4 regions of the Ensifer sp. 2TAB8 genome follow, and region 1 is predicted to be linked to each of the others. Evidence: riboswitches for the same ligand, from Rfam matches in the RefSeq annotation. Region 1 holds a riboswitch; each other region holds the start of a gene.

Evidence for each region. Region 1 has a riboswitch for cobalamin ahead of cobU (bifunctional adenosylcobinamide kinase/adenosylcobinamide-phosphate guanylyltransferase). Riboswitches for the same ligand answer to the same signal wherever they lie in the genome.
Region 2: another riboswitch for cobalamin. It lies ahead of AB4Z53_RS01355 (aromatic ring-hydroxylating oxygenase subunit alpha); the one in region 1 lies ahead of cobU (bifunctional adenosylcobinamide kinase/adenosylcobinamide-phosphate guanylyltransferase).
Region 3: another riboswitch for cobalamin. It lies ahead of nrdH (glutaredoxin-like protein NrdH); the one in region 1 lies ahead of cobU (bifunctional adenosylcobinamide kinase/adenosylcobinamide-phosphate guanylyltransferase).
Region 4: another riboswitch for cobalamin. It lies ahead of bluB (5,6-dimethylbenzimidazole synthase); the one in region 1 lies ahead of cobU (bifunctional adenosylcobinamide kinase/adenosylcobinamide-phosphate guanylyltransferase).

Annotation. Positions count from the first base shown of each region.
Region 1 is NZ_JBFRGB010000010.1:82,110-87,976, reverse strand. It holds gene cobN (cobaltochelatase subunit CobN) at 1-1,397, opposite strand, end outside; gene cobW (cobalamin biosynthesis protein CobW) at 1,500-2,564, opposite strand; gene cobU (bifunctional adenosylcobinamide kinase/adenosylcobinamide-phosphate guanylyltransferase) at 2,568-3,092, opposite strand; cobalamin riboswitch at 3,534-3,682, opposite strand; gene AB4Z53_RS17850 (AraC family transcriptional regulator) at 4,001-4,954, shown strand; gene AB4Z53_RS17845 (oxidoreductase) at 5,105-5,867, shown strand, end outside.
Region 2 is NZ_JBFRGB010000001.1:253,656-259,522, forward strand. It holds gene AB4Z53_RS01345 (glycoside hydrolase family 25 protein) at 176-1,327, shown strand; gene AB4Z53_RS01350 (hybrid-cluster NAD(P)-dependent oxidoreductase) at 1,332-2,426, opposite strand; gene AB4Z53_RS01355 (aromatic ring-hydroxylating oxygenase subunit alpha) at 2,428-3,672, opposite strand; cobalamin riboswitch at 3,777-3,979, opposite strand; gene AB4Z53_RS01360 (DUF6656 family protein) at 4,293-4,892, shown strand; gene AB4Z53_RS01365 (L-threonylcarbamoyladenylate synthase) at 4,973-5,867, shown strand, end outside.
Region 3 is NZ_JBFRGB010000005.1:195,249-201,115, reverse strand. It holds gene nrdF (class 1b ribonucleoside-diphosphate reductase subunit beta) at 1-337, opposite strand, end outside; gene nrdE (class 1b ribonucleoside-diphosphate reductase subunit alpha) at 569-2,722, opposite strand; gene nrdI (class Ib ribonucleoside-diphosphate reductase assembly flavoprotein NrdI) at 2,692-3,108, opposite strand; gene nrdH (glutaredoxin-like protein NrdH) at 3,118-3,339, opposite strand; cobalamin riboswitch at 3,728-3,952, opposite strand; gene AB4Z53_RS11845 (hypothetical protein) at 4,224-4,658, opposite strand; gene AB4Z53_RS11840 (LysR substrate-binding domain-containing protein) at 4,669-5,214, shown strand; gene AB4Z53_RS11835 (metallophosphoesterase family protein) at 5,438-5,867, shown strand, end outside.
Region 4 is NZ_JBFRGB010000007.1:11,540-17,406, reverse strand. It holds gene AB4Z53_RS13825 (helix-turn-helix transcriptional regulator) at 113-850, shown strand; gene AB4Z53_RS13820 (acyl-homoserine-lactone synthase) at 993-1,637, shown strand; gene AB4Z53_RS13815 (DUF2865 domain-containing protein) at 1,792-2,865, shown strand; gene bluB (5,6-dimethylbenzimidazole synthase) at 2,984-3,679, opposite strand; cobalamin riboswitch at 3,725-3,934, opposite strand; gene AB4Z53_RS13805 (SDR family oxidoreductase) at 3,963-4,775, opposite strand; gene AB4Z53_RS13800 (phytanoyl-CoA dioxygenase family protein) at 4,864-5,867, opposite strand, start outside.

The DNA.
Region 1 (5,867 bases):
TCTTTCAGCGAAATGCACTCACGGATTTCGCGGTCTTGGCTTGCCGAATTGGTCGGGCCGGCCATCAGGTAGCGCATCAGCGCGTCGCCGTCGGCGGGAACCTCGCCGACCGCATAGCCTTCCCGCGCCATGGCGCCGAGCACCTCGACGGTACCGGCCGGGGTATCGAGTCCGACACCGTTGCCGAGGCGACCGTCGCGGTTCGGATAGTTGGCCATTACGATGGCGATGCGGCGCTCGGCGGGCTCTGCGCGGCGCAGCTTCGCCCAATTGACGGCAAGGTTCGCGGCAAAGCGCACCCGGTCTTCGAGCGGCTCGTGCCCGACGATATTGGCCTCGACCTTGGCGTCGTAGATCGACGCCGCCTTGAACGAGACGGCGCGAGCAAGAATGCGGCCGTCGACTTCCGGCAGCGCGACGTTCATCGCCAGATCGCGCGCCATCAGCCCCTGCGGTGACGTCTCCCACTGCGCCCGCGACGAGCCGGAGAAGATCACCTGCAGGACAGGCGCGCCGGTCGATTCCAGCACGGTCGGCTGACGATCGGCACCGGGCGACGAGACCGCAAAACCGGTGGCATTCATCACCACATCGGGTGCTGCCTCTAAGAAGATCGCCTGCAGCGTGCCGACGGAAACCGCATCCTTGAGGCTCGAAACGAAGACGGGCAGCGCGCGGACGCCTTGTTTCGCCAAAGCATCAATCAGCGCCTCGACCGGCCGTGTCTCGCCACTCTGGACGAGCGCGCGATAGAAGCAGATGGCGATTGTGGGTTGGACTTCCACCCTGTCCGTCTTGTCGGCACCAACGCCGGCGACGACCTGCACCCATTCCGAAACCCCGATCACGCCCCGACCCGGCCACCAGATGCCGGCTTTCAGCAGCGGCTTGGCCGGCTGCGGCTTCTCGGCACCGGTGACCAGCGCCGCGGCATAGTCGAGAAACAGCCCGGCATTATCGGCGCCACCTTCGGTGAAATAGGCCCAGAGGCGCTGGCGGTCGTCGGCCGCAACGGTGGAGAAAGGCTCCAGCCCCGGATCCGGCTTGTCGTCGCCGGGCAGCACCGCGATCTCGAAACGGTGGGTGACGGCAGCGGCATGCAGGGCTTCCAGCAGATAGCGGAAATAGCTGGCGCCACCGAGCGGCCGGACGACGATCAGCTTCGCATGGCGCGCCGTGCGCTCGACGTAAGTGTCGACCGACATCGGGTGCATCAGGCTCATGAGGCTGGCGATGCGCAGGCTCAAGCCTCCGTCGCGGCGGCCATGGGCGGCGGCGATCGAGGAAAGCTCGGTGTCGGCGGCCGACAGGAACAGGATGTCGGCCGGCGTTTGCCCGAGGTCGATTGCCTCGTTGCCGTCGGCGATCGTTCCTTTCTGGGCGAGAAGCAGATGCATTCGTCTTGTCCGTTCGGGCAATTCCGAACGGAAACGCTTGAAGCGGTTTCCGTCCGGAATTGCATTATTTCAATGCGTTAGATCATTTCATTCAACGAGTGATCAGACGAGCGCAGCAATCGCGGCACGAACCGCCGCCTCGTCCATGTCGTGCAGGCCGATGACGACAAGGCGCGTGCCACGCTTTTCGCCGGCAGCCCAGGCACGATCATAATACTGGTCGATGCGGGCGCCGACCGCCTGGATCAGGAGACGCATCGGCTTGCCGGGCACGTCGGCAAAGCCCTTGAGGCGCAGAACGTCGTGCTCGGCAATCACGCCCTTCAGGCGATCGATGAAGGCCGAGGGATCGGCGATCGAACCGAGCTCGACGACAAAACTGTCGAACTCGTCGTGGTCGTGCTCCTCGCCCGCCTCATGCTCCATTTCATGATGCGACTTGCGGTTGGCGATATCGCTTTCCGTACCGACACCGAGGCCAAGCAGGATGGCAGCGGCGACTTCGCCGTTCTTCGCCTCGATCATGGCCGGCTTGCGGCTGGTGCGCGAAGACACCTCGTCGCGCACGGCCTTGAGGCCGGAGGCGTCGATCAGGTCGGTCTTGTTGAGAACGATGAGATCGGCAGCGGTCAACTGGTCCTCGAACAGTTCCTCGATCGGGCTTTCATGGTCGAGATTGTCGTCCTCGACGCGCAGCGCATCAACCTTGTCATGATCGTCGGCAAAGCGGCCGGCGGCAACGGCAGCGCTGTCGACCACGGTGACGACGCCGTCGACGGTCACTTCGCTGCGGATATCCGGCCAGTTGAAGGCGGCGATCAGCGGCTGCGGCAAGGCGAGGCCCGAGGTTTCGATGATGATATGGTCAGGACGGTTTTCGCGCTCGAGCAGCTTGGTCATGGTCGGGATGAAATCGTCGGCAACGGTGCAGCAGATGCAGCCATTGGTGAGCTCGATGATGTCGTCCTCGGTGCAGGCCTCGGCGCCGCAGCCCTTCAGCACGTCGCCATCGACGCCGAGATCGCCGAACTCGTTGATGATCAGCGCGATGCGCTTGCCGTCGGCGTTCTGCAGCAGATTGCGGATCATCGTCGTCTTGCCGGCGCCAAGGAAGCCGGTGATGACGGTCGCCGGGATCTTGCCCTGGTTGGCTCTCGCAGTGGTCATGGATCAACCCTTCATTTTCAGCGGCAAACCGGCCGCGACAAAGTAAACTTCAGCGGATTTCTCCGCAACGATCTGGTGAAGCCGGCCGGCATGGTCGCGAAACTCGCGGGCCATGCGGTTCTCGGGCACGATGCCGAGGCCGACCTCGTTGGAAACAAAGATGAGGCGCGCCCGCGCCTCAGGCAGGTACGTAGCAAGCGCGGCGAACTCCGCCGTCATGTCGCGCTCTTCCAGCATGAGATTGGTGACCCATAACGTCAGGCAGTCGATCAGGACCACATGGCCCGGGTTATCGATGCGCCTGAGGGTACCCAGGAGATCAAGCGGCTCCTCATGCGTCGTCCAGCCTTCGCCGCGGCGTGTCCTGTGATGATCGATCCGCTCGCGCATTTCATCGTCCCAGGCCCGTCCCGTGGCGACATAATGCATGGTGAGGCCGGACGCTTCGACAAGCCTCTCGGAAAAGCTGGATTTGCCGGAGCGGGCGCCGCCAAGGACCAGGACCGGTCCGGCACTGTAAGTGCTCATCGCCGCCGCCTCAGAACACCCGCCTCAGCGGCGGGTGGCAAAAGCCGTTCGACGCGCCGGCGGCGCGTTCGGGAAAGCATCTGAAAGCCAAAACAACCTCCGTGATGGCGTTGGGGACCAACAGTCCCCTCGGGCGGAATGCCCATGCCGGATGGCAGGTCTCCTGGCTCACGGCGTCACGGGCCCGCATCGCCTCGCCCATAAGTGCGAGGTTCCGATGTCAGGACCCGAGCGGCCCGCCTCACCTTCCCGGCGTCTTTCCGGTGCCACAGCGAACCTTTGCGCGTCGTTTCCGACCCGCGGCGCTGCGGGGAACATCGTGAAAGGCGGACGATTCGTAGAAGAAGAGGCGTCCAACCCGGCTGATCACGATGCCACGCCAGTGGCTTTTCCGGCTCGACCCCGACCTGCCTCGGTTGCCCCATGCAACCGGCTGACAGCCCGATATCGAACCCGATGGCGAACCCTGACCGTTCTACAGTCGCGGGGTCGGCTGCGATAAGGATGCCCGATTTGGGTCCATCCGTCACATTCCCAATTATTCCCCCCGATCGCCACGATGAGGGGGAACCATCCAACACCTGATGATTAGGAAGCGGCCGACCCAAAGTCAATCGACGCTTGCGACACCTCCCCGGCTTGGTTGCGCCGCGCGACGATTTGTCGAGCAACAGGCAGACGGCCGCAGCCAGCCAGACACGGCGAAATGGATTGCTCGTCCGCCTTCGCCCGAGGCCCTCGCCCTCTCACTCTCACCTTGCGCCAAAGCGCTATCAGAATGTGCCAATGTGGCATCAGGCTCTGGCGCACCTTTGTTCCCGAGCGCAGAAAAGAGGAGAACGATGAACTCGAATTTGCAGGCGACCATGTCAAACCGCCTTTATCCCGTGGCGAGATCCATCACCCAGGTGGCCAAGCTGCTGAAGATCTCCGCCGAACAGGCGGTGCGCCGGGCCGGGCTGCCGCGAGATATTCTTCGCAACGAAGGCAAGGGCCTGACACCAGCGCAGGTGTTCGCCCTCTGGCGCGCCATCGAGATCGAAGCTGACCGGCCCGACCTGCCGCTCTATCTGAGCAAGCTCTTTGCCCACGCACCGTTCACACCGGCCATGTTTTCCTTCTCCTGTTCGCCGGACGTGCGCATCGGGTTCAAGCGCCTGTCAGTGTTCAAGCCGCTGATGGGACCGATGAAGCTGGAAGTGTCCGAGGACGACCGATTTCTGCATATCGAGATCGGCACGGTGGACCCTAAAATTCCGGCCCCGCCGCAACTGGTCTGGTTCGAGGCGCTCTACCTTCTGGAATCGGCCCGCTGCTACACCGCCGAGTTCATCCGGCCTGCGCGGCTCCATCTGCCGGCATTGCCCAACCTCGGCAAGGACGTGCTCGAGTTCCTTGGCTGTGAACCGGAGCTTGACGGCGGAGCGCGCCTCTCCTTGCGCAGAGAAGATGCCGATCTGCCGCTGATCACCGAAAACGAGGAATCCTGGCCGGAGTTCGAGAAAAACCTGCGCCGCGAAATGGAGGCGCATGAAACCGATACGCCGATCGTGCAGCGGGCGAAGCGCGTTTTGCATGACATGCTGCCGTCGGGCGAAGCCAGTATCGAGGCTATGTGCAGGCGGCTCGCCATGTCGAAGCGCACCCTGCAACGGCAACTGAAGGAGGAAGGTGAAACCTTTCAGACGGTGCTGGCATCGACCCGCGCGGAGCTGGCGATGCATTATCTCGGCGAAGACGGGCTGAACGTCGAGGAAATCTCCTATCTGCTGGCCTACCGAGAGCCGAATTCCTTCTATCGCGCCTTCCAGGGCTGGACCGGCATGACGCCCGCCGAGGCGCGGGGAACGGTGACGCACTGAGAAAGACCGCCACGTCTGCACCGGGAGATAGCGGTTTGGCGTGTTCCGATAGTTGATTGGCACGAAGCGATTTTGAAGAAATCCAGGCGATACGCCAGATTGATCTCCGACGAACGACGGGCATGACGCCCGCAAGGATTGGAGAAGATCATGGCAATCGCACGGAAAACCGCTCTCGTCACCGGCGCCTCCTCGGGCATGGGCAAGGTCATCGCAAAGCAGCTGATCAAGGACGGTCTGACCGTCATCGTTGCCGCCCGCCGGGTGGAGCAGATGGACGATCTGAGAGCGCTCGGCGCACATCCCATCGCGCTGGATGTCGCGGACGAGGCCAGCCGAAAATCCGCGGTCGCCGAGATCACCCAGCAATTCGGTGGCGTTGACGTACTGGTCAACAATGCCGGTTTCGGACTTTACGGCTCGGTCGAAGACGTACCTCTCAGCGAGGCCCGCTATCAGTTCGACGTGAACCTCTTCGGCGCGGCCGCACTGATCCAGGATCTGGTGCCCTACATGCGCGAGAAGCGCGCGGGCAAGATCATCAACATCACCTCGATGGGCGGCAAGATCTACACGCCGCTCGGTGCCTGGTATCACGCGTCGAAACACGCGCTGGAAGGCCTGTCGGACTGCCTTCGCCTGGAACTGCAACAGTTCGGCATCGAAGTCGTGGTCGTTGAGCCCGGCGTCATCCAGACCGCATTCGCCAACGTGATGGAAGGCCCGATGATGAAGTTCTCGGGCAACACCGCCTACGGCACGATGGCGAAGAACGTCTCCAAGGCCACCACCGACAGCTACGAGCACGGCGGCGGCTCCTCCCCGCAGGTCATCGCGGACGTGGTTTCCAAGGCCGTGAAGGCCCGCAAACCGAAGACCCGCTATGCCGCCGGCAAATTCGCCAACATGATGA
Region 2 (5,867 bases), on a different contig from region 1:
CATTTCGTTCAGCGGCATGGGGCTGGTCACGGCACCGTGGCGACATATCAAATTATGAAAGACATTGCTCACATACAGCCGGAGGTCGGTATACATTCGCGCGCCGCTCCAGCACAGTCCGGGTCGGGGGCTGGGATTTACGATGCATTAACGATACTGTCGGCAATCTCAGAGAATGGCAAAGCGGTATATCTCCACCACAGGGATGATTCTGCGCCTCGCGACCTTCCTAGGTCTGGCATTCGCGGCGACGATCGCACGCGCCGGTGAACTGGAGCCCTGGAAGACCAAGTCCAACGCCATCATCGTCGACGCCTATGAGATGAACAGCATCGATTGGGAAACGATGCTTGCCGACAAGCGCATCTCCGGCTTCATCGCCAAGGCCTCCGACGGCCTGCCCGAAAGCTTCTCCTGCACCGGCGATCACAACGGCGACACCTTCAACCACTGCAAGACCATGTGGCGCAAATACGCCGTCAGCCGCGAACTCTACCAGACGCGGCGCATGATCGCCCGCACGCACGGGCTGCTATGGGGTGCTTACCATCTCGCCCGTCCCGGCAATCCCGTGGACCAGGCGAACCATTTCCTTGACTACGCCGATCCGCGCGACGACGAACTGATGGTGCTCGATCTCGAAGGCATCGATCCGGAAAAATACATGTCGCTCGAAGATGCCGCCATCTTCGCCGGCCATATCAAGACCCGGACGGGGCGCTACCCGATCCTCTACACCAATCACATCACCGCCAAATATATCGCTGCGCACCGTGCCAAATACCGGCTGCTGTCGCGCCTGCCGCTTTGGTACGCCCGCTACAAGCCGGATATCCGCCAGGTCTTCCCGATGGGCAATTGGGACAGCTACGCGCTGTGGCAGTTTTCCTCCGGCATCAATTGCGGCAAGCGGCGCTGTCCCTACCGCGTGCCCGGAACTCTCGACGACATCGACGTGAACGTCGCGGCGATGTCGCCGCAGGCGCTAAAGGCGATCTGGGCGCAGGGCGCATTGCTGGCTGAAAAGCCGTTGCCGCTTACCATTATCGCCCAAGCCGAGCAGGGAACGGGCGCGCACGCGTTTGCACGGGCGACCGCAACGTTTAGCGAGCCGCTGCTCATCAGCCGTGCCGGTGCCTCAAGCGGGGCCGGCAGCGGCGTCGACATGCTGGTGACCGGCTCCATCGACTTCGCTCGCCACGAACGCGCCATGCAGGTAGCCGTCGCAGCCGATGACGCCGCACAGGGCGGATGCTCCAAGCCATCGGCCGCTACCGGCGGCGCAGGGCCCGCGACCGTCCAGCCGCCGCCCTGCAACACGCCCTGATCCTTTAGGCTTCGATCTGGACATCCCCCAGGGGCCGCGAGCAGCAGGCGAGGATGTAACCCTCGTCGATCTCGTCATCGAGAATGCCGCCATTGTGGTTCATCTCGACGTCACCCGCGACCTTCATCACCCGGCAGGTGCCGCAGATGCCGCCCTCGCAGGCAGCACCGATCCGCACACCATTGGCACGCGCCGTCTGCAGGATCGTCTGACCTGGCTTCGCCTCGACCTCCTTGCCGCTCATGGTGAAAGCGACCTTGGCGGCAGCGACCTCGCTGTCGCCCACCACGCCGGCGCGCACAGCGATCTCCTCCGCCGCCGGTGCGGCCGCAGGCTGGAAGCTCTCCTCGTGGTAGCGGCCCATGTCGAAGCCTGCCGCCTTCAGCATCTCGCGCACGCCGCGCATGAACGGTTCCGGACCGCAGCAGAAGACGGTGCGCTCCATGAAATCCGGCGCAAGCAGCGGCAGCTTGGCGCCATCGATGCGGCCGCGCAGCCCGTGCCAGCCGTGGCGCGCTTCGTGGCCCTCGACGATAAAGCCGAGGCTCAACCCGGACATCTGCGTCGCCAGCACCTCCAGCTCGGAACGGAACAGGAGGTCGTCCGGCCGGCGCGCGCAGGAGATGAAGGTGACGTCCGTCTCCGGTACGCAATCCGCCATCCAGCGTGTCATCGACATCATCGGCGTGATGCCGGACCCCGCGGAGATAAACAGGTACTTTTCACCGGGATGGCGGACGAAGCTGAAGTCGCCGAGCGGCCCGAAGGCTCTCAGTTTCACGCCAGGCTTCAGATGGTCGAACATCCAGCGCGTGCCGATGCTGTCGGCCTGTGCCTTGACCGTCACCGCAATCGACAACGGCCTCGATGGTGTGGACGACAGCGTATAGGTGCGCATGACCGGTTCGTCGGCGACCGGCAGTTCCAGGGTGACGAACTGGCCGGGCAGGTAGCGAAACCAGGCCGGCTTTTCGGCGCGAAAGGTGAAGGTCATGACATCGGCGGTTTCAACGACCGCCGAGGTGCATTCGAGCATCTGCTGCCGGTCGATCCAGACATGCAGCTCGTCGAAATGGTGGAAGGAGGATGCCATCTGCATGTCAGGCGACCTTTGACAGCGGAGCCGCATCGCCTGCAAGGCGCTGCTCCATAAACTTGCAGTACCATTCGACAAACTGCATCACGCCGCCTTCATGGTCCGGTGAATAGGGGCCTGGTTCATAGGCCGGCGAGCGGATGCCGAAGGCGTTTTCTTCTACGATCTGGCGATCCTGGTCGTTGGTCTCGGTCCAGACATGGGTCAGGTCATCGAGCGTATAGTCGACGCCCTCGACCGCGTCCTTGTTGACCAGCCATTTGGTCGTCACCTGCGTGAGTTCCGGCCCGAGCGGCAGAACACGGAAGGTGATGGCATGGTCGGAAAGCACATGGTTCCAGGTGGTGGGGTAATGGAACATCAGAAGCGTGCCGATCTGCTTCTGCCCGACATCGGCCGACAGCGCCCTTTTAACGGCGGCCGCACCGGACATGGTGTAGCTTTCGGCATTGTCGACCAGCGGCATGCGCGCGGCGCGGAACTGGCCGGTCGGCGACATCCGGAATTCGCTCGGCAGGCCCTCGGCCTCGCACTTCGCCCAATGGGCGGCAATCACCGGATCATCCTTGGCGCCCTGTACCCCGGTCGCAGTCGGCGCCTCCGGATAGGTGCGGCAGAGCTCCGGATGATTGGCGGCGCAGTGATAGCACTCGCGATTGTTTTCCCAGACGAGCTTCCAGTTGCCCTTTTCGATGATCGTGCTTTCGAAGGCGACCTTGGTCTCTCCCAGCCGGTGCGGCGCGAGATAGGGCGTGGCGAGTTCGCGGAAGGCCGCAAAATCGGCCGGCGTCTCCGACAGGTTGATGAAGATGTAGCCGCCGACCGTTTCGCAATGGATCGGCTTCAGGCTGTGGGCCGCCTTGTCGAAATCCTCGCCCATCTGGCGTGCGAAGAGCAGCGAGCCGTCGAGTTCGTAGGTCCACTGGTGATAGGGACAGACGAGCTTTGCCGAGGAGCCCTTTGCTTGCGTGCAGACGCGGGAACCGCGATGCCGGCAGGAATTGTGCAGCGCACGGATCGTGCCCTGGCGATCGCGGGTAACAACAACCGGATAGTCGCCGACCTGGACAGTGAAGTAGTTGCCGGCTCGCGGAATTTCGCAGTCATGGCCGATGAACAACCAGTCCTTGTACCAGATGTTTTCCAGATCCTGCCGGTAGTAGTCGGGGTCGATGTAGAAGGCCCGATCGAGGCTGTAGCCGTCACGCCGGCCCTTCAGCTTGCGAAGCATATCGGTCTTGGTATCCATGTCCTGTCCTCATGCGCCATGTTTCGGAGAGGCAGGACAGGAACCCGCACGGGCATGCGCCCACACGTTCTCGGCTCCGATCCGGCTGCCCGCCGCAACCCGTTACGGTTATGTGTGTCAAGGCTGGTTTCCGGGCTCAGGAGCCGTCCTTGCGGACCAGCCCGGCGCCTTCCCGGACGAACCGTCCAGTGGCCTTCGCCGAGGCTTTCGCTCCACCACCGTTGCGGGGGCAGCGCCGGGATTTGACCGGCTTCCCAATTCTTCGCCTTCCCTTCTGGAAGACGACACCCTGAGTAAGGATATGTAATCGCGGAAACCGTCTTGGCAGGCGCCGGATAGCGACATCGAATTCCAGAATGACGACACGTCTGAAACCGTCGTCCGCAAGCGGATACGAAACTTTTTCACTTTATAAACATATAGATAGATCAAAAAATAGGCATATGCCGTCTTTTGCGACCGATATGGCGCAGGCGCGGGAAGATTTCGCCCGTTTGCGACATTCCCATTGATGTCAGGGGCCATGTCCCGCTAGCGAAAGGAAATTCTTCATTAACCATAAGCCGCTAGTCTCGCCGGCGGACGAAGATGTCCGGCAGGCAGATGGCGCGCTGACAATCATGGCAAAGCTCAGATATTACGACGCAGCGGCCGAGAAGCCGCCGGCGATCATGCCGAAGACGGCAGTTCACACCGAGTTTCTGCGCACCGGCCGGATCAACCGCCGGCAATGGATGCCGAGCGAGCGACGCTACCTGAGCTATGAGGAAGTCGCTGACCGAACCGGCAAGAAGCTTTCGACCGCCGGGGACACGACGCACAGGCGGATCAACGGCTTTCATGCCTCGATCCAGTTTCCCAAGCTCATCTTCCACCGCACGCTCGTTGGCAAGCCGCACCTCGGCTATTGCCACGTGACGGCCGCGCGGACGGCGGTCACACCTTCCAAGGACATCACCTGGTCGTTCTATTTCGCCAATTTTTTCAGCGACCTTGGTGACGAGACGCATTTCTTCGACCGCATCCGGGCCGGCTATTCCCGCATGTACTTTGCCGTCGCGATCGAACCGAACGCCGAAGACGGACAGATGGTCATCAATCGCAACGTCCGCGACAACGGGCTTCTCTTCCGCACCGACAACCCAAAGGTCGCTCTCAAGAACGTGCTGATGCTGGGTGCCCGTGACGACGCACTGCGCCGGATCATTCGCAGCCTCTGAGCCAGCAGCCCGCTCCCTGCAAAGAAAATCGTTCTGTTTTCCCGGCGCGTCCGTTAAGGAAGCGTCGGAAAGGAAACGGCATGGCAGAGATCATCGACACGGATAAGGAACCGGACCGCGCGATCGATCGCGCCTGCGCCGTTCTCGCCGAGGGCGAACCGGTCGCCATCCCGACCGAAACCGTCTACGGCCTTGCCGCCGATGCCACCAATCCCGATGCGATCAGCCGCATCTACGAGATGAAAGGCCGGCCGCGCTTCAATCCGCTGATCTCGCATGTTTCCGACATGGCAATGGCCGAGGCCCATGTGCGCTTCGATCCCCTGTCCCGACGCCTGGCGGAAGCGTTCTGGCCCGGCCCCCTGACGCTGATCCTGCCGCAGCGGCCCAAGAGTACCGTGCACGCCCTCGCCTCGGCCGGCCTGGACACGCTTGGCATTCGCATGCCCGACGGCTTTTCGCGCCGGGTGATCGCCCGCTTCGGACGACCTCTGGCCGCACCGAGTGCCAATACCTCGGGCAAGATCAGCCCGACCAGTGCGGACCATGTCGATGCCGATCTCGGAGAAAAGCTGAAACTGATCCTCGATGCCGGTCCGGCGCAAATCGGGCTCGAGTCAACGATCATCAAGGTCGATGGCGACGAGATCCGGCTTCTCCGGCCGGGTGGCCTCGATGCCGCCGAGATCGAGCGCCTGCTCGACCGCCCGGTGATCAGGGCGGAAACCGCGGGTGCGACGATCGAGGCTCCAGGGATGCTGGCCTCGCATTATGCGCCGGGTGCTGCCGTCAGGCTGGAAGCCACCGATGTGCGGGCGGGCGAGGCCCTGATCCGTTTCGGCGGCGGCCGGGTCCTCGGCGAAGAACAGGCGGCTGTCGTTCTCGATCTCAGCCCGACCGGAAATCTGCGCGAAGCGGCCGCCAATCTTTTCGACTATATGAAGCGGGCCGACGCCAGCGGCGCTCAGACGATCG
Region 3 (5,867 bases), on a different contig from region 1:
TCGAGGAATAGGAGCGGGCGTGGACCGCCTCCATGAAGGAGATGTTGGAAAGCACCGCCTCTTCATGCGGCGTGGCCGCATCCTCCATCAGCCTGATGGCGCCGACGCCGTTCTGGATCGTGTCGAGCAAGGTGAGGCCGGTGAAGACCCGGATGGTGAGCTTCTGCTCTTCCGGCTTCAGCGTCGCCCAGGAGGGAATGTCATTGGAGAGCGGCACTTTTTCTGGCAGCCAGAAATTACCGGTCAGGCGGTTCCAGACCTCCAGATCCTTGTCGTCCTCGATGCGGTTCCAATTGATGGCGCGGATGCGGCTTGCGGGTTTGGCGTGCATGTTCATGTCGTTGGACCTTTGTGATCGTGTGTGCCCCACATCTGCGCGGTGCGGGTATGGCCCCACATCCGCCTGCCGGCACCTTCTCCCCGCGTACGGGGAGAAGGGACAATGCCGCACCGCCTAACATCATCAGGGCCGCCCGCATCTCGGGCGTTGGTATGGCACGTCCCCACTCCCCGCCTGCGGGGAGTGGGTTAGGGTGGGGGCCGTTTGAGCAGTTGCTGGAACGCGGCGTTAGAGCGCGCAGGAAACGCAGCCCTGGACCTGCGTGCCCTCAAGCGCCATCTGCCGAAGGCGGATGTAGTAGATGGTCTTGATGCCCTTCTTCCAGGCGTGGATCTGAGCGCGGTTGATGTCGCGGGTCGTCGCCGTGTCGCGGAAGAACAGCGTCAGCGACAGGCCCTGGTCGACGTGCTGGGTGGCCGCCGCGTAGGTGTCGATGATCTTTTCCGGCCCGATCTCGTAGGCGTCCTGGTAATAGTCGAGATTGTCGTTGGTCATGAAGGCTGCGGGGTAATAGACGCGGCCGATCTTGCCTTCCTTGCGGATCTCGATCTTCGACACGATCGGGTGGATAGAGGAAGTCGAGTGGTTGATGTAGGAGATTGAGCCCGTCGGCGGCACGGCCTGAAGGTTCTGGTTGTAGAGGCCGCCCTCGATCACCGCCCGTTTCAGTTCCAGCCAGTCTTCCTGCGTCGGGATCGCGATGCCGGCTTCCTCGAATAGTGCCTTCACCTTTTCGGTCGCCGGCAGCCACTCGGCCTCGGTGTATTTGTCGAAATAGTCGCCGGAGGCGTATTTCGAGTTCTCGAAGCCGGCGAAGCTCTTGCCCTTCTCCACCGCCAGCCGGTTCGACGCGCGGATGGCATGATAGGTCACCGTGTAGAAATAGATATTGGTGAAATCGATGCCTTCCTCGGAGCCGTAATAGATGCGCTCGCGGGCGAGATAGCCGTGCAGGTTCATCTGACCGAGGCCGATCGCGTGACTGTCGTCATTGCCCTTTTCGATCGAGGGCACGGACGAGATGTGGCTCATCTCGGAGACGGCGGTGAGTGCCCGGATAGAGGTCTCGATGGTCTTGCCGAAATCGGCCGAGTCCATCGCTGCTGCGATGTTCAGCGAACCGAGGTTGCAGGAAATGTCCTTGCCCATCTTGGCGTAGGAGAGGTCGTCGTTGAATTCGCTCGGCTCGTTCACCTGCAGGATCTCCGAGCAGAGGTTGCTCATGGTGATACGCCCGGCGATCGGGTTTGCCCGGTTCACCGTGTCCTCGAACATGATGTACGGATAGCCGCTTTCGAACTGGATCTCTGCGATGATCTGGAAGAATTCGCGCGCCTTGATCTTCCGCTTGCGGATGCGGGCATCCTCGACCATCTCGCGATATTTTTCCGTCACCGAGATCTCGGTGAGCGGCACGCCGTAGACGCGCTCCACGTCATAGGGCGAGAACAGGTACATGTCCTCGTTGTTGCGGGCGAGCTCGAAGGTGATGTCCGGGATGACGACGCCGAGCGACAGCGTCTTGATGCGGATCTTCTCGTCGGCGTTTTCGCGCTTGGTATCGAGGAAGCGCATGATGTCGGGGTGGTGGGCATGGAGATAGACAGCACCTGCGCCCTGGCGCGCGCCAAGCTGGTTGGCGTAGGAGAACGAGTCCTCCAAAAGCTTCATGACCGGGATGACGCCGGAGGACTGGTTCTCGATCTGCTTGATCGGCGCGCCCATCTCACGGATGTTGGTGAGCGACAGCGCCACGCCGCCGCCGCGCTTGGAAAGCTGCAGCGCCGAATTGATCGCGCGGCCGATGCTCTCCATGTTGTCCTCGATCCTGAGCAAAAAGCAGGAGACGAGTTCGCCGCGGCTCTTCTTGCCGGCATTGAGGAAGGTCGGTGTTGCCGGCTGGAAGCGGCCGGAAATGATCTCGTCGACGAGGTCGCGGGCAAGCTCTTCATCGCCGCGCGCCAGCGTCATAGCCACCATGCAGACGCGGTCCTCGTAGCGCTCCAGGTAACGCTTTCCGTCGAAGGTCTTCAGCGTATAGGACGTGTAGTATTTGAACGCGCCAAGGAACGTCGGGAAGCGGAACTTCTTCGAATAGGCGTGGTCGTAGAGATCGCGCACGAAGTTGAAGGAATACTGGTCGAGAACCTCTTGCTCGTAGTAGCCCTCGGTCACCAGATAATCGAGCTTCTCGCGAAGGTTATGGAAGAACACGGTGTTCTGGTTGACGTGCTGGAGGAAGTATTGCTTCGCCGCCTGCCGGTCCTTGTCGAGCTGGATCCGCCCCTCTTCGTCATAGAGGTTCAGCATCGCGTTGAGCGCATGGTAGTCCAGCGCCGGTTCCGTCGCCTTCAGGGGGCGTTCGAGTGTTGAGACGTCCAAAATCTTTCCATCCCGTTTTTGACATTGGCGACGTCCTCTTCGGTTCCGAGCAGTTCGAACCGGTAGAGGTAGGGCACCTGGCACTTGGCCGAGATCACGTCGCCGGCGATCCCGTAGGTCGCTCCGAAATTGCTATTGCCCGCGGCAATCACGCCGCGGATGTGGGAGCGGTTGCCCGCATCGTTCAGGAAGCGGATCACCTGTTTCGGCACGGCGCCCCGGCCGTCGTCGCCGCAATAGGTGGGCACGACGAGCACATAGGGCTCCGTAACCGTAAGCGAACCCTTACCTTCGTTGAGCGGTATGCGGGTTGCGCGAAGGCCGAGCTTTTCGACGAAACGATGGGTGTTTTCCGAGCGGCTGGAAAAATAGACGATCAGCCCCATCGCTAGCCCTCAAGCAAGTGCACTGATCATGTCCGGGCGGAAGCCGGCCCAATGGCGCTCGCCGGCGACGACGACCGGGACCTGGCGGTAGCCGAGACCCTGCACGAGCGCGAACGCATCGGAATCCTCGGAGATATCGATGAGGCGGTAATCGGTGCCCTGGCGGTCGAGTGCGCGGGTGGTGGCGGTGCATTGGACGCAGGCGGGCTTGCTGTAGACGGTGATCGACATGGGTTCCTCGTGAGGGTCTCGCAAATGGGCGCAAAAAGTCGTCGGGTCGCGCGAACGCGAACCGCAGGCTTGGCGATAGGGCACAAAACATCGTTCCCCGGTCGCCTCGACCGGAGTTGACGCCGGTAAGCTGGCCCCAGGTCGGTTACGCAACCGGGCCGGCTCGTTCTTGTCGGGCGCTCAGGATTTCCGCGGGTGCGGGCTTTCAGGGCGCGGCCTTTCGATCAGGCGCGCAACAATGCGCACCCGTCCGCAGAAGGTGGATCTGAACTGGAAGAAACTGACATGACTTCACCCCGAAGCTTTCGACAGGCTGCCGGGGAGATGTCGAGACGATCGGGCAGGCTCATCCTGCCACGCACTCAACCCCTCCGGACACCCCGCCCGTGGACGTTTGTTGCTCGAGGCAGGTCTCCTGGCTCACGGGTCAAAGCTTCCATCCCGACCTTCCCGAGGCCTCATGCCTCAGTGGTCCAATTCCGGACAGTCGCTCGCCGTCTACAGTTGCGGGGGCAGCTGCGGCATAGCCGGGCGGAAACCCGCCGGCGCACCGTATTCCCGTCTTAGCTCCCAATCCTTGCGAATCGGAAGAACCTCGAACACTACATATAGTAGTTGATCGCATATCCGCGTCAATAGGTGTGAGGTGCCTCCGGCCCGGGTGGGGAGGTGATTTCTTTCGCCATGTGGATAACAGGGCGTAAATGAAGGGGCGCTGCAAAGCCCGTTGGCGGGACGCTCTCGGCTTCGATGCCGCGCGCTCGCGCCTTTGTCCATCATTTGCGGAGGGTACGATATTCCAGGAAGCGCCGGAGCGAATTTCTGCTCATTCGATCCGGCGGCTGGCAGGTGGCAGATTGCGACAGCTGAGAATTGTTACCGCTTCAGTCGCAGAGCGACATGCTGACGTCTTTGTTCTCTCCGGGCTGGGCGCGAGGCGAAGCCCGCGCCACGCGCGGCATGTCAACGCAGTCCCGCGTCGGTGAGGGCTGCGGCTTTTGTGCGTTGTCGTCCTTCGGCCAGTGCCACGGATCGGCAACGTCGCCGACGCGCGCCCGAATGTTCTCGTGGTCCCGCGTCAGGCCGATATCCCTCAGCTGGAACTCGCTGAAGGTATCGATGGCGATGGTTGGGCTGAGCACGTTCCCGGCCCGCTTCAGGACATGAAGGATCGTTGATCGCAGCGCGCTAAGCATTGCTATCCTCTTTGTTTTTGCTGTTGTGTTCGCGAAAAAAGTGAGGAATTTTGCCGCTTCGCGCAAAGCGATTTCTCGCTCCAGGCTCGCCTCCTTCCAGACGGCCCATCCGAACATCAGCATTCGGGTGCACATGTCGACTGAGCTGATCGACTTCAAGCGTGATGCAATCGATCTTGTCGTGCGTAGCGGCAATGGCGACTGGCCCGGCAACGACGTGTTTCCGCTTTTCCCGATCGATTACATGCCGGTCTGCACCCCTTCTTTCCGGGAAAAGCACCAGCTCAGGCATCCCTCCGACGTGCTGCGCGTGCGGCGCTTCGGCAATGCCAGCTGGTGGCGGCGATGGATGATCGAGACGGGGGTGGAGCCGCCGGCAAGCAACGGTACCGAGCTGATCTTCGACGTCCAGGCGATGGATGTCACCACGACACTCAACGACCATGGCATCGCCATTGCCGTTTCGACCTTTCTGATGGACGAACTTAGGAGCGGCCGATTGATCAGGCCGTTCGACCATGTGGTTCGCGACGGCCGTGCCTACTGGCTGGTCTATCCGCAAAGCAGTCGGCCGCAGAAGAAGATTCAGGCGTTTCGCGACTGGATCATCGCCGAGGCGGATGCGTCGAATGCGCTTCTTTCGTCCGTGATGGGAGAGCAGGGGCCTGTTTCGGTCTAAACCCCCGTGACGATTTCCCTTGCAGGTTGTTTCGCTGCAACCACTCTCGGTTGGCGCTCTCGGGCGAAGGTGAAACTTTCATGGAAAATCTGAAAATCAGCTGAGAACGGCTGTTACCAAACTGACATGGCAGCTCCCTAAAGACTGCGGCCAACCGCAGCCGGAGGGGAGATGACAACTCTCCGAAGCGCTTGCCTTGAAGCCATCGTCGGAGGCCGTTTCCATGAAGATCGTCCAGATCAGCGACACCCATCTCAGCCCGGCGAAGAGCCATTTCAACGACAATTGGGAGCCACTTCGCGCCTGGATCGAGGCGGTGGCGCCTGATCTCGTCATTCACACCGGTGATGTGACCATCGACGGCGCTGACCACGAAGACGACATCACCTTTTCGCTCAACCTGATCGGTCAGCTGTCGATGCCGATGCTGATCGTGCCCGGCAATCACGATGTCGGCCATCTGCCAGGCTCGCACCAGCCGGTGGATCCGGTACGGCTTGCCCGTTGGCGCCACCTCGCCGGACCGGATTACTGGGTCTCCGATCACGCGGGCTGGCGGCTGATCGGGCTCAACAGCCTGCTCCTCGGCTTCGAAGATGAGGAAGAAGAAACGCAGTTCGCCTGGCTTGAGGCGCAGTTGCGGAGCCGCGGCG
Region 4 (5,867 bases), on a different contig from region 1:
GGCAATCGAAAATTGCAAAATTGGTATTACACACCAAACAGGTAAGTTTGCGCTGGACAAAAGGTGAACCCCTAACCATGCTGGAGCCTCGGACGAGATTCGGTGTTGTGGCATGACTGAGCAGCAGGCTGTCCTCGACATGCTGGAAATCCTGGAATGCGGCGGCTGTGTCGAGCCCGCTCATTTCTTTACGTTGATGCGCCGCACGTTCCGCATCGCCCATCTCCTGTACCTGGAAGCCGAGCCCTACGCGGACGAACTCAAGATCTGCCGCCTGCATCACACCTTCGGTGCCTATGCCGCAGAAATCTACCGGTCGCGCGGCCTTCACCGAATCGACCCTATCTTGAAACTCGCACTTGGCGGCGTTCGCCCGGTGGAGTGGACGATGGCGCGACATCGCTTTGCGGACTGCGAGCCGCTTTTCCAGGCGGCACAGGAGATCGGTCTTTCCACCGAGGGCGTCGCCCTGCCGCTCCCCTCACCGGCCGGCCGGATGGCGATGCTGGCGATCAACGTCAACATGCCGGCTGACGAGTGGACGATCTATCGGCGCCATCACCTGCGCGATTTCCAGCTCGCGGCGAATCTCTTCCACGCCGCCATGCTGGAGCACGGCGCGATGGCCGGCAGCATTTCGACCCGCGACATGCGGCTCACCGGCCGCGAGACCGAGGTTTTGACCTGGGCCGCTGCCGGCAAGAGCTATTGGGAGATCGCAACGATTCTCGGCATTTCCGAGCGCACCGTGCGCTTTTTCATGACCAATGCGAGGCGCAAGCTCAATGTCGTGTCCAATACGCAGGCCGTTGCCCAGGCCGTCCGCCATGCGCTGATCCCCACCGTTTGACGCAGCTCGCGCCAAGCCCTCCAAAAAACCCCTCGAAATCTAGTGGGAAAAATCGCTGATTTAAACTGTCACTACCGACAGTTACGCGACCGCCGCCGGCCTGACAGCATCCGCCCATCCCCAAACAAGGATGGAGAAGAAGATGATCAGGATCCTGAACGGAAAGACCCGCGCACAGCACCCGCAGGCCGTCGACGATATGTTTCGGCTGCGCAAGCGCGTCTTTCACGATTTCCTAAAATGGGATGTGCAGACGGACGGCGAGTGGGAAATCGACAACTACGACAAGGCAAATCCGCTCTATGTGCTCTCCTATGCCCCCGACACCGGTCGCCTGCGTGGCGCGCTGCGGCTGCTGCCAACGCTCGGCCCCAACATGCTGGACGACACCTTCCCGATCCTGCTCGGCGACAACCCGGAAATCCGCAGCGCCTCGGTATGGGAATCGAGCCGCTTCTGCATCGAGCCGGAGATTTCGCAGGACCGCGCCTCGAATCAGGTCACCGTTGCAGCAGCCGAATTGATGTGCGGCGTCGGTGAACTCGGCCTTGCCTCCGGCATCAGCCATATCGTCACCGTTACCGACGTGTTCCTGGAGCGCATGTTCCGCCGCATGGGATGCCCCGGCGAGCGCATTGCCGAACCGCACCGCATCGGCTCGGTCTTTGCCGTTGCCGTCGCCTGGGAAGTGAATGAGAGCCTGCTCCAGCGTATGAAAGCGGTAGCCGCCATCGAAGGCACTGTTCTCGAACGTCCGATGTCGCTGGAAACCGCCCGCGCCGCTTGAGCGCTTGGCTCAGCCGGACCCGTTAACGCAAACCGCCGCTTGTCGTTGCACGATCACCGACAAGCTCTATGATGGAGGTGAAACAGGAAATGCCGCTGGCAGCCGCCCATATCAGAAGGCCGGCGTCGAGCGGTTGCAGGAAGAGACTTCGCCCGTGTTCCCGCGCTTGAAACACCTCGCTGCGGTGCTTGTGCCGTTTGCCCTGGTCGGTGCCGATCCTTCGCTGGCATCGACCGTGTGCGACCGGCTGAACACCCGTCTTGCGCAGCTGCCTGACATCGTCTCCAGCAATGCCGACGCCCGTGACTATGCGAGTGCGATCTCCCGCCAGAACATCGAACTGCGCAGGGCGAAGAACGACCGCCGCCGTGCTGCCTGTGGTGGCGGCAGCGTCGTCACCTTCGATGGCGGCAACCCGGATATCTGTGGCGAACTCGACGGCCTCATTGCCGAGATGGAAGACAATCTGCGCATGCTGAAATCGGAGCGCGAGCAGATTGTTGCCGGGGGCAGCCAGGACAGCCGTCGCCGCATCCTTGCCGCGCTGGAGATCAATGGCTGCTATGGCGACCGCGAAGAGTTCGCGAGCGTCGACCCCGAAGAGCCCGAATCGCACCGCAACATCATCGCCGATCTGCCGCCGGACGACGCCTACGGCCCGATGCTTGGCGAAGACGGCTATGCGCCGCAGGAACGCTACTACAGCGGCACGCTGCGGACCATGTGCGTGCGCACCTGCGACGGCGCCTTTTTCCCGATCTCCTCGGACGCCACGCCGGCCGATTTCCCGCGGGACGAACAGGCCTGCCGGGCGCGCTGCCCGGGTGCCGAAACCGAACTCTACTTACATGATATCAACACGGAAGAGAGCGACCAGATGGTCTCGGCCGTGACCGGCCGGCCCTATACCGAAATGCCGAATGCCTTCGCCTATCGCACCCGCGGTGTCCGCAAGCCCGGCATGTGCGGCTGCCAGATACCACAGACCGCCGCAACCTCACCGAAGACGACCGGCACCAGGATCGGTGACGACCAGTCGTCCATCGTCGTGATCGAAACCAAGAAGCCGGCGGAGACCACGACCGCCAAGGCACCGCCTGAGGAGCGGCCCTACGATCCGTCGAAGAGCAAGGTGCGCGTCGTCGGCCCGACCTTCCTGCCGCAACAGGAAACCTCGATCGACCTGAAGCACCCGAAGGGACCGGCCTATCAACCGGTCCAGAACTGATCCCGGAGCGCCATCTCAAAGCGCGTCGCGATCTTCAGATTCGCTCATTGCGCTTCAAGTTCTCGATATTTCGCATGTCGCTGTCGCAATACCGCTGCGCACTTTGGCGCAACGGGTTTCAGGAACGCTCGCTGCAGTTCCCCCAGCCTTCCTCGAACACGAGTTCTTCCAGCGGCAGACGCTGCCGCCATCCCTTCACCGCCAGCTCCGGCTGTTGGTAGAGGCGATCGACATAGCCGAGGCAGAGCCAGGCGACGATCTCGACATGACCAGGGATGCCGAGGATCGCCTTGATCTCCGCCTCGTGGAAGATGCTGACCCAGCCGACACCGACACCTTCGGCGCGCGCGGCAAGCCACAGGTTCTGCACGGCGCAAACCGTGGAATAGACATCCATCTGCGGATTATGGGTACGGCCGAGGACGACGGCGCCGCCGCGCGTGCGGTCACAGGTGACGCAGATGCTGAGCGGCGCCTTGCGAATGCCCTCGAGTTTCAGCGAACGGTACTTCGTCTGCTGTTCCGCCTCGAACATCAAGGCGGCCTCATCGTTGGCGCGGCGAAAGGCCTGCCAGACGCGCTCACGCGTTTCTTCCGCTCGCACCAGCACGAAGTTCCAGGGCTGCATGAAGCCGACAGACGGCGCGCTATGCGCAGCCGTAAGCAGGCGTTTCACCAGATCGTCGGGAAGAGGTTCTGCGAGAAATTCGTCGCGCACGTCGCGGCGTGTTTCGATGGCGCGGTAGACGGCCTCCCGCTCATTGCGCGCGAAGGCACCGGCAGCCGCAAGGCCGCCCTTCGGTTCAGTTAGCATCGTTCGATCCCCAACAATGCGCAACCTCCCGCCGTCCGCGCGGGGTTCGGTCTATCTTGCCAGGCCGGTCTTCTGACTCCGGTTCAACCGGCCGCCTCACCTTCCCAGACCGATTGAAGATCCAGTGGCAAATCCTTGAATCAATTCAAGGCACTTAGAGGCGACCGTCCCCGTCACAGCGTTGGGCACGTTCCGGAATGACGCCGGATTCCCGATTCTCCCGCTCGCGCGGGCACCTGACGCCGCCATAAGCGCATAGCGGCAACCGAAAGACAAGCGCCGCCTATAGCGGCGCCACCGGATGCGGCGAACCGTCATAGCCGCCCCAGACCGATTGATCGAAGCAGATCACCGATCCGGTCATTAGCCCCGATTCAGCCGAAGACAGATAGGCGCAGGCGCGTGCCACCTCTGCCGGGTCGACGAGCCGGCCGAACGGCTGGCTGGCAGCCGCCTTTTCGAGCCAGTCCACCGATGCACCGTGAAACTCGCGCTGGATCCGGTCCTCGCCTTCGGAAGCCATCCAGCCGATATTCAGGCCGTTGACCCGAATACGGTTTCGCAGGAGCGCATAGGCCGTGTTCTTGGTCAGCGTCTCCAGCGCCCCTTTCGACGAGCAATAGGCGGCGATGAAGGGCTGCCCGGCCATCGCCGACATGGAGCCGATATTGACGACCGTGCCTTCGGTTCGCTCGCGTCGCATCACCTTCACCGCCTCCTGCATCAGGAAGAACGGCGCTCGCACGTTGATCGCGAACATCCGGTCGAAAAGTTCGGGCGTCGTATCGAGGATCGTGCCGCGGTCAGTGATCGCGGCGGCATTGACCAGCGCATCGACCCGGCCGAACTCCGCATCACAAGCGGCAACGACCTTGCGGGCGTCCTCCACCTTTTCGAGATCGGCCTGGACATAAACCACCTTCGCGCCGCTGTCCTTGCCGATCTCCTCAGCCTTCGCCCGCCCCTTGGCCGCATTGCGTCCGCAGATGACGATGCCGGCAGCACCACGCTCGGCGAAGAGGCCGGCAATCGTTGCGCCCAACCCTTGCGTGCCACCGGTGACGATGGCGATCTTGCCTTCCAATTGTCCACTCATCGAATTCCTCCTCGAACATGATCGTGTCAAACAGCGACGGCTCCCGGGCGAAACGCACCGGGAGCCTTTCGAATGGGTAGTTGAACCGTCAGCTCAGCTTGCGCTTCGCCTGCGCGTCGAGCGCCGCGTGAAAGTCCTGCGAGCTCGTTCCTACGGCCAGCGCCTCGCGCATCAACTGTGCCTGGGTCTTCGGCGCCAGCCCGCCGAGCGGCGGATCACGGTCGAGATTAGTCGGGAAGGAGTAGCCTTCTGCACAGGATGCGATCGCATTGGCCGCTTCCGCTTCGGTCAGCTGGCCGTTGGCCAGCAACGCCTTCAGCGCCGGGTAGAGCGTTGCGCTCATCGTCAGCCGATCGACGGTCTCCATCGCCCGGCCAAAGGCGGAGGACACCTGCAGCAGGTTCGCCACGCGACGGATATCGGCGGAGCGGTTGTTGCCGGCTGCATGGAAGAGCGCCGGATTGAAGAAGACGACATCGCCCTTTTCGAGCGGGAGCTGCACGTGATGCTCGTCGAAATAGGCGCGGAACTCCGGCCGGTTGAGCGCCAGGTAGCCCGGCACATAGGTCTGGCTATAGGGCAGGAACAGCGTCGGTCCGCTCTCGAGCGGCATGTCGCAATGGGCAACCGCGCCTTGCAGCGTCAGCACCGGCGAGAGCTTGTGCACGTGCGCCGGGTACTGCTCGATCACCGCGGAGGTCTGGAAGCCGAGATGATAGTCCCGGTGCGCCGACTGCGCAGCACCACCCGGATTGACGCGGTTCACCTGCGCCGTCATCTGGTAGTTCGGCCCGAGCCAGGCTTCGCTGACGAGTGCGATGATGGTATTGCCGTAATAGGCGGCAAAATTCTCCGGTGCCTTGAGGCAGTGCTTCTCCAGCGAGTTCCAGATGCGATCGTTGGCGCCGGGCTTGGCAAAGTGATCGCCGCCGCCGCTGTTGCTGCGATGCTGTTCCTCGATGATCTCGTCGAAGACGGTGCTCGCGACATCGATCGCGGCGGTATCGGCAAAGGCGCGCTTGAAGACCGCCACACCCGGGCCGGTCGCCAGCGCCTCGCAGATCTCCGCAAGCGCCGCGCGCCGCGTCTCGG